3 regions of the Duganella sp. LjRoot269 genome follow, and region 3 is predicted to be linked to each of the others. Evidence: predicted binding sites of a transcription regulator. Region 3 holds the regulator's gene; each other region holds the start of a gene.

Region 1 (3,273 bases), 1.1 Mb from region 3:
GAGCGGCGGTGGATCAGCGCTTCGGAAAACCGCTCCTGCGACAGCCAGTTGTTCTTTTCCAGCAAGTCGAGCAGGGCTTCGATGTCGTCGCCCTCTTCCGCGTAGCGCGACAGCTTGCGGCCCAGTTCCAGCCGGCTGTGTTCGCGCATCGACAGGAATCGCAGTGCGCGTGCCTTCAGGCTCAGTTGCGGTGCTGCCATAAAACCCTCTGCACAATGAGAAAACCACCGGCTGAATAAACAGCGCGGTGGTCAATCCGTCGCTCCCGCGCAGGCGGGAGCCTATAGAACGCATGCTCAGCATGGATCCCCGCTTTCGCGAGGATGACGGCTATTTTACGCCGCGTCGGCTTTGTCGGCTTTGTCCGCTTTGTCGGCCTTATCGGCTTTGTCGACGGACTTCAGCTTGACGACGGTGTCGGCTTTATCGGTATTCAGCGGCGGCAGTGCGCGCACGCCCAGCGATTCGCGGACCTTGTTTTCGATTTCCCATGCCAGCTCAGGACGCTCTTGCAGGAAGATGCGGGCGTTGTCCTTGCCCTGGCCGACGCGCTCGCCGTTGTAGCTGTACCAGGAACCGGACTTCTCGACGATCTTCGCTTCCACACCCAGATCAAGAATTTCGCCTTCGCGCGAGGTGCCTGCGCCATACAGGATGTCGAAGTGCGCTTCCTTGAACGGCGGCGCGATCTTGTTCTTGACGACCTTGACCTTGGTTTCGTTGCCGATCACCTCGTCACCCGACTTGATCGAGCCGGTGCGGCGGATGTCCAGGCGCACGGAGGCGTAGAACTTCAGCGCGTTGCCGCCGGTGGTGGTCTCCGGGCTGCCGAACATGACGCCGATCTTCATGCGGATCTGGTTGATGAAGATGACCAGGGTGTTGGTGCGGTTGATCGAACCGGTCAGCTTGCGCAGCGCCTGCGACATCAGACGGGCTTGCAGGCCCGGCAGCGAATCGCCCATGTCGCCTTCGATCTCGGCGCGCGGCGTCAGCGCGGCGACGGAGTCGATCACCACCATGTCGACCGAACCGGAACGCACCAGCGCGTCGCAGATTTCCAGCGCCTGCTCGCCGGTGTCCGGCTGCGAGATCAGCAGTTCATGCAGGTTGACGCCCAATTTTTGCGCATAGCCGACGTCCAGCGCGTGTTCCGCGTCGATGAAGGCGCAGGTGCCGCCCAGTTTTTGCATTTCCGCGATGGTTTGCAGGGTCAGCGTGGTCTTACCCGACGATTCCGGACCGTAGATTTCCACCACGCGGCCGCGCGGCAGGCCGCCGACGCCCAGGGCGATGTCCAGGCCGAGCGAGCCGGTCGACACCACTTGCACCTCTTCCATCGGCGTACTGGCGTCCATGCGCATTACGGAGCCTTTGCCGAATTGCTTTTCAATCTGTGCCAGCGCGGCAGCCAGCGCCTTGGCCTTTTCAGATGCAGGTACAACAGCTTTTTTATCGTCCATAATGTTCTTTCAACCAGTGGGTGGGTGCAAATTCGTCGGTACAGGCAGTACTGTATAAAAAAACAGTGCTTAATGCAAGCACGATTTTTAAACAATTTTGAGTTCGCACAAAAACTCGCCACCTTGCGTGAAATGAAACACAATACAAGCTTCTGCAGCCGGAGTGTCTACCATGCGTATTTTACTTGCCGAGGACGATAGCGTACTGGCCGACGGCCTGACCCGGTCGCTGCGCCAATCCGGCTACGCCATCGATTGCGTGCGCAACGGCCAGGAGGCCGACACCGCCCTGTCGACCCAGGAATTCGATTTGCTGATACTGGACCTGGGCCTGCCCAAGCTGTCCGGCCTGGAGGTGCTGCGCCGCCTGCGCGCGCGCTCCTCGCTGCTGCCGGTGTTGATCCTGACCGCCGCCGACTCGATCGAGCAGCGCGTCAACGGCCTCGACCTGGGCGCCGACGACTACATGGCCAAGCCGTTCGCGCTGTCCGAGCTGGAGGCGCGGGTGCGGGCGCTGACCCGGCGCGGCGCCGGCGGCGGCGCCACCGTCATCAAGCACGGTCCGCTGTCCTACGACCAGGTCGGCCGCAGCGCCTACATCAACGAGCAGATGCTGGACCTGTCGGCGCGCGAGCTGGGCCTGCTGGAGATCCTGCTGGCGCGCACCGGCCGGCTGGTGTCCAAGGAACAGCTGGTCGACCATCTGTGCGAGTGGGGCGAGGAAGTCAGCAACAACGCCATCGAGGTCTATGTGCACCGCCTGCGCAAGAAGATCGAGGTGGGCGGCATCCGCATCGCCACCGTGCGCGGCCTGGGCTACTGCCTGGAAAAATACTCGGACGCCGCCCGCGCCAACAGCGAACTCGGCGACGCCGCCAAGTGATCCCGGCGACACAGCAGCAGGAACCCGGCCAGGCCGACGGCGAGGAATACCAGCCGCCGGCGGCCGAGGCCGACGAAGGCATCCAGCACTCGCTGTTCGGCGAGATCCTGGACTGGATGCTGGCGCCGCTGCTGCTGCTGTGGCCGATGAGCATCGCGATCACCTACCTGGTGGCCAAGTCCATCGCCAACCAGCCGTTCGACCACGCGCTGGAAGACAGCGTGACCGTGCTGGCGCAGCAGGTGCACGCGGTGGACGGCAAGATCATCAAGAGCCTGCCCGGCTCGGCCCGCGACATCCTGCGCGCCGACGACATCGACAATGTGTACTTCCAGATCCAGGGGCCGCGCGGCGAGCACATCGACGGCGACCGCGACCTGCCGCCGCCGCTCGACGAGGAGGACAAGTTCAGCGGCGGCAGCGTGCGCTTCCGCAACGACACCATGCACGGCACGCCGGTGCGCGTGGCCTATACCTATGTGCGGCTGGAGCGCAGCCAGGCCGACGATGCGCAGCTGGCGCTGGTGCAGGTGGCCGAGACGCTGGAAAAGCGCGCGCAGCTGGCCAACGCCATCATCAAGGGCGTGATCCTGCCGCAGTTCATCATCCTGCCCATCGTCCTGGCGCTGGTGTGGTTTGCGCTGGCGCGCGGCCTGTCGCCGCTGGCGCAGCTGCAGGAACGGATACGGGCGCGCAGCTCGGACGACCTGAGCCCGATCGCCTCCAACCAGGTGCCGGAAGAGATATCGCCGCTGGTGCGTTCGCTCAACGAGATGCTGGCGCGGCTGTCGCTGTCGATCGACATGCAGAAGCGCTTCATCGCCGACGCCGCGCACCAGATGCGCACGCCGCTGGCCGGCATGCGCATGCAGTCCGAGCTGGCGCTGCGGCAGACCGACAGCGGCGAAATCCACCGCTCGCTGGAGC
Region 2 (3,273 bases), 2.9 Mb from region 3:
AGGTCCGGGAAGCCGCTGCGGTTGGCCTTGATGTCCTCGAGGATGCGCTCGAAGGCGCGCCGCAGGTGCAGCGCCGGGATGCAGTCCAGCGCCAGGGCCAGCAATTCCTCGTCGATCGCGTCCCAGTACAGGAAGGGTGACTGGATGCCTGCCTTGGCGGCGTAGTTGGCCAGGATGGTGGCCCGGTACTGTTCGCCGTCCAGCTGCGCCAGCGCCGCCGCGAACTGCTGCGCGCGGCGGCGCTGGAAGTCGGCGCTGTGCAGGTCGGCCGGACCGCGATGGTAGGGATGGAAGAACGCGCCGGGGATGGGGCAGAACACGGCGTCCCAGCAGAGCAGGCCGAACAGCGAATTGATCAGCGAGTTTTCCACGTAGTAGACCGGCGCGTCGGCGCGCGTCAGGTGGTCGCGCACGACGAATTCGACGTAGTTCGGCTCGGCCGGCGGCGGCAGGCTGAGGTCGATGCGCAGCGCCTGCGCGGCGGTCGCCGGCGGCGGCTTGGCGTGGCCCAGCTTGCGCGCCAGGCGCGGCGCCATGCGCAGCAGCTGCTGTTGTTCGGCCGGGCTTTCCGGCTGCTCCAGCGCCGTCTGCAGCAGCTCGAAGGCGGCGCGCGGCTGCTCGTCCTTTTCCAGCACGCGCACCGCGCGGGCGCGGGCGCCGGGATAGTTGCAGCCGGCATACAGCGCGTGCGCGGCCTTCCAGTCGGCCAGTTTTTCCAGATGCTGGGCAATCTGGAAGGTCAGCTTGTCGCGGCGGCTGCGCAGCCATTCGTTGTCGTCCGGGCAGGACGGCAGGGCGGCGATGACGGCGGTCGGATCGTCGCCTTCGATGAAGCGTTCGTGGCAGCGGTGCAATGCCAGGAAATCGTCGATGTCGCGGCGGTTGCGGAAGCCGCGCGCGGCTGGCGAAAACTCCACTTTTTCGTACTGGTAGATGCCGAGGTCGGACAGCACGAACTCGGTCCAGTCCTGGTGGTAGTTGCCGAAGAAGATAAGGCGCAGGCGGTCGCACAGTTCCTGCATCAGGTTGCGGTAGGCGTGATCGCCCGAGCCTTGGTACCAGCCGGAGAAGCGGTGTTCGCCGTCGAAGTGTGCGCGCAGCGCTTCCAGCTGCTCGGCCTTGCGCAGGTGCTTGACGTGCGGCGCCAGCTGGAAGATCTTGCCGATCTCCGGCTTTTGCAGCAGGTCGAACAGCTGGTTCAGATCGACCAGCGGATCTTCCTCGATCAGGCCGAGCGTCGCCAGCGGACGGGCGGCCTCGTGCGTGCTGCCGATTTCCGCGTACACCAGTTTGCTGGCGCGGAACACCGTGCCTTTGCGCATGACCATGCGCACGAACAGCGCGCGCGAGGCTTGCGGCAGCGTGGGGAAGGAGGTGATGAAATCGCGTTCCTCGGCGGTCAGCAGATCGTCGTAGCGGTCGCCTATCCACGTCAGTACTCGCTGGAAGTTATCCAGGTAATACAACGGATTTTCAAGAACTTTGATCATTGCGGGGAGTTGCGGGCGATTAACTGTGTTTATGTACAGTGTATCGTGTTCCGCCGTGCTTGCCCAGCAAAATAAAAAAGCCAGGCGCGCAGGCCTGGCTGATGGGGGAGCTTGCTGCGCTTATTTTTTCGCGGCCTTGGCGGCCTTGGGCGTGGTTTGCTCGACCAGCGCGCTGGCCTTGGCGATCTGGGTTTCCACCGCTTCCACCGCCTGCTTGGTGGCCTTGGTCACTTGTTCGTAGCCGGTGAAGGCGTTGTCGATCGCTTTCTTAACGATCTCCACCGCGTTTTCCGAGCCGGGACGCACGTTCTTGGTCACGTCGTAGATCAGCGCGCTCAGCGTGCTTTTGGCTTCGGTCATGTGGGCGTCGGCGGCACGGGTGAATTCTTCGCGGATCTCGGCGATGATCACGCCCAGCTGCTGGTTGTAGGCCGCGGCGCCGGCCATGCCGGGCTGCACTTTGGCGGCGGCCAGGCTCATGGCGGCTTTCGGATCGGCGGTCTGGCTGATTTCCTTGCCGGCGGCGAGGCCGTCTTCAAGGCTGGATTTGGCGGTGGCCATGTTCAGGGCGACGACTTGCTCGACCCCTTGCACGGCTTTGTTGGTCAGGGCATTAAAGGTTTCAAGCTGAAACTCAAACAGTGCTTTGGTGGCGTTGGCAAATTGTTCGGGATTTGTAAACATACAGTCTCCTCATGATGACGATGGGATGTAGCTGATGATGCCCCGGGGTTCCCCCTGTTGTTGCAGCCCCATTATTTAGCAATAACCAGCTTTTCGCAACGGCTATCTTTGTAGGGGCCGGAGTCCTTTTCCCAGCCCGGCCCCAGCGGCGTTTGTGAACAGCTGAGGTAGCCGTCTATCTTGCTGCGCCACTTGTACCAGGGCGCGGGGCCCGCGCTCAGGTTGGCACAAGACAGGCCCAGCAGCAGGGCGCACATCGCGGAGTGTTTGATTTTTCTCATGATTCAAGCAAGTTGTCGCACGCAGACGCGGTTGCGGCCGCCGTTTTTTGCAGCGTACAGCAAATCGTCGGCGGCTGCGATCATGTTGAGGTGAGCGGTGTGCGGGGCGCTGGCGAAGTCCACGCTGGCCACGCCGAAGCTGGCCGTGACGGCGATCCGGCGTCCGTCGTGCTCGACCGGCGCGGCGGCCAGCGCCTGGCGCAGGCGCTCGGCCAGCAGCTCGCCGCCGGCCAGGTCGGTTTCCGGCAGGATCAGCAGGAACTCTTCGCCGCCGTAGCGCACCACGCTGTCGACGCTGTCGCGCGTCATCGATTGCAGCAGCGTGGCGAAGCGCTGCAGCACCGCGTCGCCGCCGTGGTGGCCGTAGGTGTCGTTGACGGCCTTGAAGTGATCCAGGTCGCACATGATGACGGTCAGGCTCAGCCGGTAGCGCTGGGCCCGCGAGATTTCCGTTTCCAGCAGCTGGTTGTGCAGGTGGCGGCGGTTGTAGCAGCCCGTCAGCGGATCGCGCACCGACAGGTTTTTCAGCACCGTCTGCGCGCTGTATTCGTCGCGCAGCAGCATCTGGTAGCGCCGCGCGGCGACGTAGCCGAACAGGTTGGCCATGGTCAGCAGCGCCGCCATCGTCGCCAGTTCGGCGGTGCGCAGATTGCCCAGCAGCGCGGCCAGGGCGACGAAGCCGGCGGTGGCCGGCAGCGCGATCGCGCCGGCGTACAGCAGCCGGTTCGGGATGTAGATGTAGATCACGGTGATGACGATGGACATCGAAATCGAGTGCAGCGAAAACTCGTTCGGCCGCAACGCGGCGATCAGCAAAA
Region 3 (3,273 bases):
CGACGCGGGCGTGGCCGACGCCAAGGCGGCCTTGCAGATGACGCCGCAGCGCCAGGCCAAGCTGAGCCAGATCGACTACTACGCCAACAAGTACGACGGCTCGGATATTACGCTGAGCAAGTTCAACTGCGTCAAGCCGGACATTCCAGCGATGTCCACCAATGTCAGGGACATCAAGGCGGTCGGCGTCAACGTCGACGCCTGGCTGGCCTGCTACAACGGTTTCGTCAAGAACCTGAACAGCCTGCTGCCAGCCGGCAAGGCAATCCCGGCCGACCTGCCCAACCTGATGACGGATGCCGAATTTGCCCAGTCCATCGCGCGCATGGACCAGGCCTACGCGGCCGCCGGCGCCGATGCGAAGAAGCAGGCCGACAGCGTGAACCTGGCGCAGGCAGCCTGGGAAGCCAAGACCACCGAGTACGTCAAGACCGCCAGCGCCCGCAGCCAGAACGCGCTGACCCAGCGCCAGGCCGAAACCGACCAGCAGCAGAACTGGGACCAGAACATGCGGGTCGGCAGTTCTATCATGGGCAAGAGCACCAAATAACTACGATGTGATAACCGGGAGTAAGCGATGAGAGTTGCAATGATTGCTGGTCTGATGATGGTGATGGGCACGCAGGCTTGGGCTGCGGGGACGACCGATGTGGACCAGATCGTCGCCAAGCGCCGCGCGCACCAGGCGGACATCGACTATTACACCAGCCGCTACGACGGTGCCGACCTGGCCGCCAAGGCCAACTGCGCCGAGCCGGTGATGCCGTCCCATTCCGCTTCCCGCGACGGCGTCAAGCAGGTGCGTAACAATATCGCTGAATGGAGTGAGTGCTACAACCAGTTCATCGGCAGCTATAACGCCTTGCTGCCGGCCGGCAAAGCCATTCCGGCCGACGTGGCGGCGGTGATGACCGATGCCGAGCGCAAGGTCGCGGCCACGCGCATGGATATGGCCTATACCGAGATCGCCATGGAGATGCAGCGCAAGGCGCAGGCGCTGGACGTCAAGGCGGAGTTGTGGGCGCAGGCCACCTCGGAATTCTTGAAGGACCCGAGCTACGTCAAGCACTTCAAACAGAACTACTATTCGGTCAACAACAGCGACAACGGCATGGCTTCCTATGTTGTCGGCAGCGCCATGCCTGGCCAGCGTCCGACCGCGGACAACCGCCGCTAAGACCATAGCGGCGTCCGGGCAGCTGGCGCGAACTTAGTGCCAGCTGCGCATCAGGCCGACCGCCAGGCCTTCCAGCGCGAACTCGTCCGCTTCCGGATCGACCTTGATGATCTTGAAGTCCGGATTCTCCGGCAACAATTCCACCGTGGATCCCGTCTTCCGGTAGCGCTTGACCGTGACGTCGTTGCCGATGCGGGCCACGACGATCTGGCCGTTCTTGGCGCTGTCCACCTTCTTCACCGCAAGTAAATCGCCATCCATGATGCCGGCGTCGCGCATCGATTCGCCGCGCACCTTGAGCAGGTAGTCCGGCTTGGACGAGAACATCGCCGGATCGACGCTGTAGCTGGTTTCCAGGTTTTCCTGCGCCAGGATGGGCGAGCCGGCGGCCACGCGGCCGATCAGCGGCAGCGACATCATCAGCGACGGCGGCACCTTCGGCATCGCCGGCTCGGCATGCACGCCCAGCAGGCGGATACCGCGCGAGGTGCCGGCGGCGATCTCGATCGCGCCCTTGCGCGCCAGCGCCTGCAGGTGCTCCTCGGCCGCGTTGGCGGATTTGAAGCCCAGTTCATTGGCGATCTCGGCACGGGTCGGCGGGAAGCCGGTGTTTTCGATGGCATCCTTGATCAGATTGAGAATTTGTTCCTGTCGTGCGGTGAGCTTGATCATAGAGTCCGTTGGGCCTGTGTATATAGACAGTCTGTATTTTTGTACAGTGTGAGAGGAAATGCAAGAGGATTTGTTGCTTTGCGCGAAATAAATTCATGCGGCCTCATAGGGCAGGGAATTTCGGCGGCGGGCCAGGGCTGGTTTTTTGGCCCAAAAGCTGATATAGTCGCGGGCTTACCTCTTCCCACACCTGTCTTGACGCCAGGGTGGGCTATATTCACAGTCCTTAAGGGAGTTTGCATGCGTCACTATGAAATAGTATTTATCGTCCACCCGGACCAGAGCGAGCAAGTGCCCGCCATGATCGAGCGTTACAAAACCACCGTAACGACCCGCGGCGGCGCCGTGCACCGTGTTGAAGATTGGGGCCGTCGTCAGATGGCTTACTCGATCCAGAAACTGGCTAAAGCACACTACATCTGCCTGAACATCGAATGCGACAACGAGACCCTGGTCGAGCTGGAAACCGCCTTCAAATTCAATGATGCCGTGCTGCGTCACCTGACCGTCAAGATGAAGAAAGCGGAAACCGCTCCTTCGCCGATGATGAAGTCGGTACAACGTGAAGATGCAGCGAAATCGCATCGCACCGAAGCTCCAGCAGCCGCTGCTGCTCCTGCGGCCTAATTGTTTCAGAACCGGGCTGAATCAGCTCCAGTGAATGTAAGCCAATTCATCGCGTTGATCGCCGAACGGGACGCCTTGCGCTATACCCCGGCCGGCATGCCGATCGTGAACGCTGTCCTGCAGCACCGGTCGCAGCAGATGGAGGCGGGCATCGCCCGATTGAGCGAGTTTGAAATTTCCGCGGTTGCCGCGGGCGAGATTTCAGGCCGCTTCAGTCAGGCGCCACTGGCAGGCATGTATCAGTTCACCGGTTTTCTGAACAAGAAGAATCGCAATAGCAAAAGCCTGGTGTTTCACATCATTGATTTTAGTGCTGTCCCAGACAGCTCAATTTAAATACAGGAGCCTAAAATGGCATTCGGTAAAAAGTTCGACAAAAACAAGCTCAAGCTGAAAGAAAAGCGCAAGCAACAAAACCCATTGTTCAAACGTAAGAAGTTCTGCCGCTTCACCGCAGCAAACGTTGAACAAGTTGACTACAAAGACGTCGACACCCTGAAGGACTTCGTCCAGGAAAACGGCAAAATCATGCCAGCACGTCTGACCGGTACCAAGGCGCACTACCAGCGTCAAGTTGACACCGCAATCAAGCGCGCCCGCTACCTCGCGCTGCTGCCTTACACCGATCTGCACCACGCTTAATTGCGTAGTCTAGATAAGATCCTGGAGAAGAACTATGCAAATCATTCTGTTAGAAAAAGTCGTCAACCTGGGCAACCTGGGTGAAGTCGTTAAAGTTAAAGACGGTTACGCACGTAACTTCCTGATTCCGCAAAAAATGGCTCGCCGCGCTACCG

The links. The regulator LexA, encoded in region 3, represses DNA repair genes until DNA is damaged. The targets are predictions, from matches to a motif close to ACTGTATNNNNATACAGT.
Region 1: a site for LexA is predicted at 1,513-1,530, ahead of recA (recombinase RecA). Genes of this name have one in related genera too.
Region 2: a site for LexA is predicted at 1,513-1,530, ahead of ACSQ3S_RS12920 (VRR-NUC domain-containing protein). Genes of this name have one in related genera too.

What each region holds. Positions count from the first base shown of each region.
Region 1 covers NZ_CAXUSL020000001.1:6,883,550-6,886,822, forward strand. Annotated here, with positions in the region: gene recX (recombination regulator RecX) at 1-200, opposite strand, end outside; gene recA (recombinase RecA) at 336-1,463, opposite strand; gene ACSQ3S_RS30770 (response regulator) at 1,636-2,346, shown strand; gene ACSQ3S_RS30775 (sensor histidine kinase) at 2,343-3,273, shown strand, end outside.
Region 2 covers NZ_CAXUSL020000001.1:2,867,823-2,871,095, forward strand. Annotated here, with positions in the region: gene ACSQ3S_RS12920 (VRR-NUC domain-containing protein) at 1-1,490, opposite strand, end outside; gene ACSQ3S_RS12925 (phasin family protein) at 1,611-2,174, opposite strand; gene ACSQ3S_RS12930 (hypothetical protein) at 2,246-2,455, opposite strand; gene ACSQ3S_RS12935 (GGDEF domain-containing protein) at 2,459-3,273, opposite strand, start outside.
Region 3 covers NZ_CAXUSL020000001.1:5,733,671-5,736,943, reverse strand. Annotated here, with positions in the region: gene ACSQ3S_RS25635 (tetratricopeptide repeat protein) at 1-550, shown strand, start outside; gene ACSQ3S_RS25630 (hypothetical protein) at 590-1,177, shown strand; gene lexA (transcriptional repressor LexA) at 1,211-1,849, opposite strand; gene rpsF (30S ribosomal protein S6) at 2,090-2,476, shown strand; gene priB (primosomal replication protein N) at 2,507-2,812, shown strand; gene rpsR (30S ribosomal protein S18) at 2,828-3,118, shown strand; gene rplI (50S ribosomal protein L9) at 3,153-3,273, shown strand, end outside.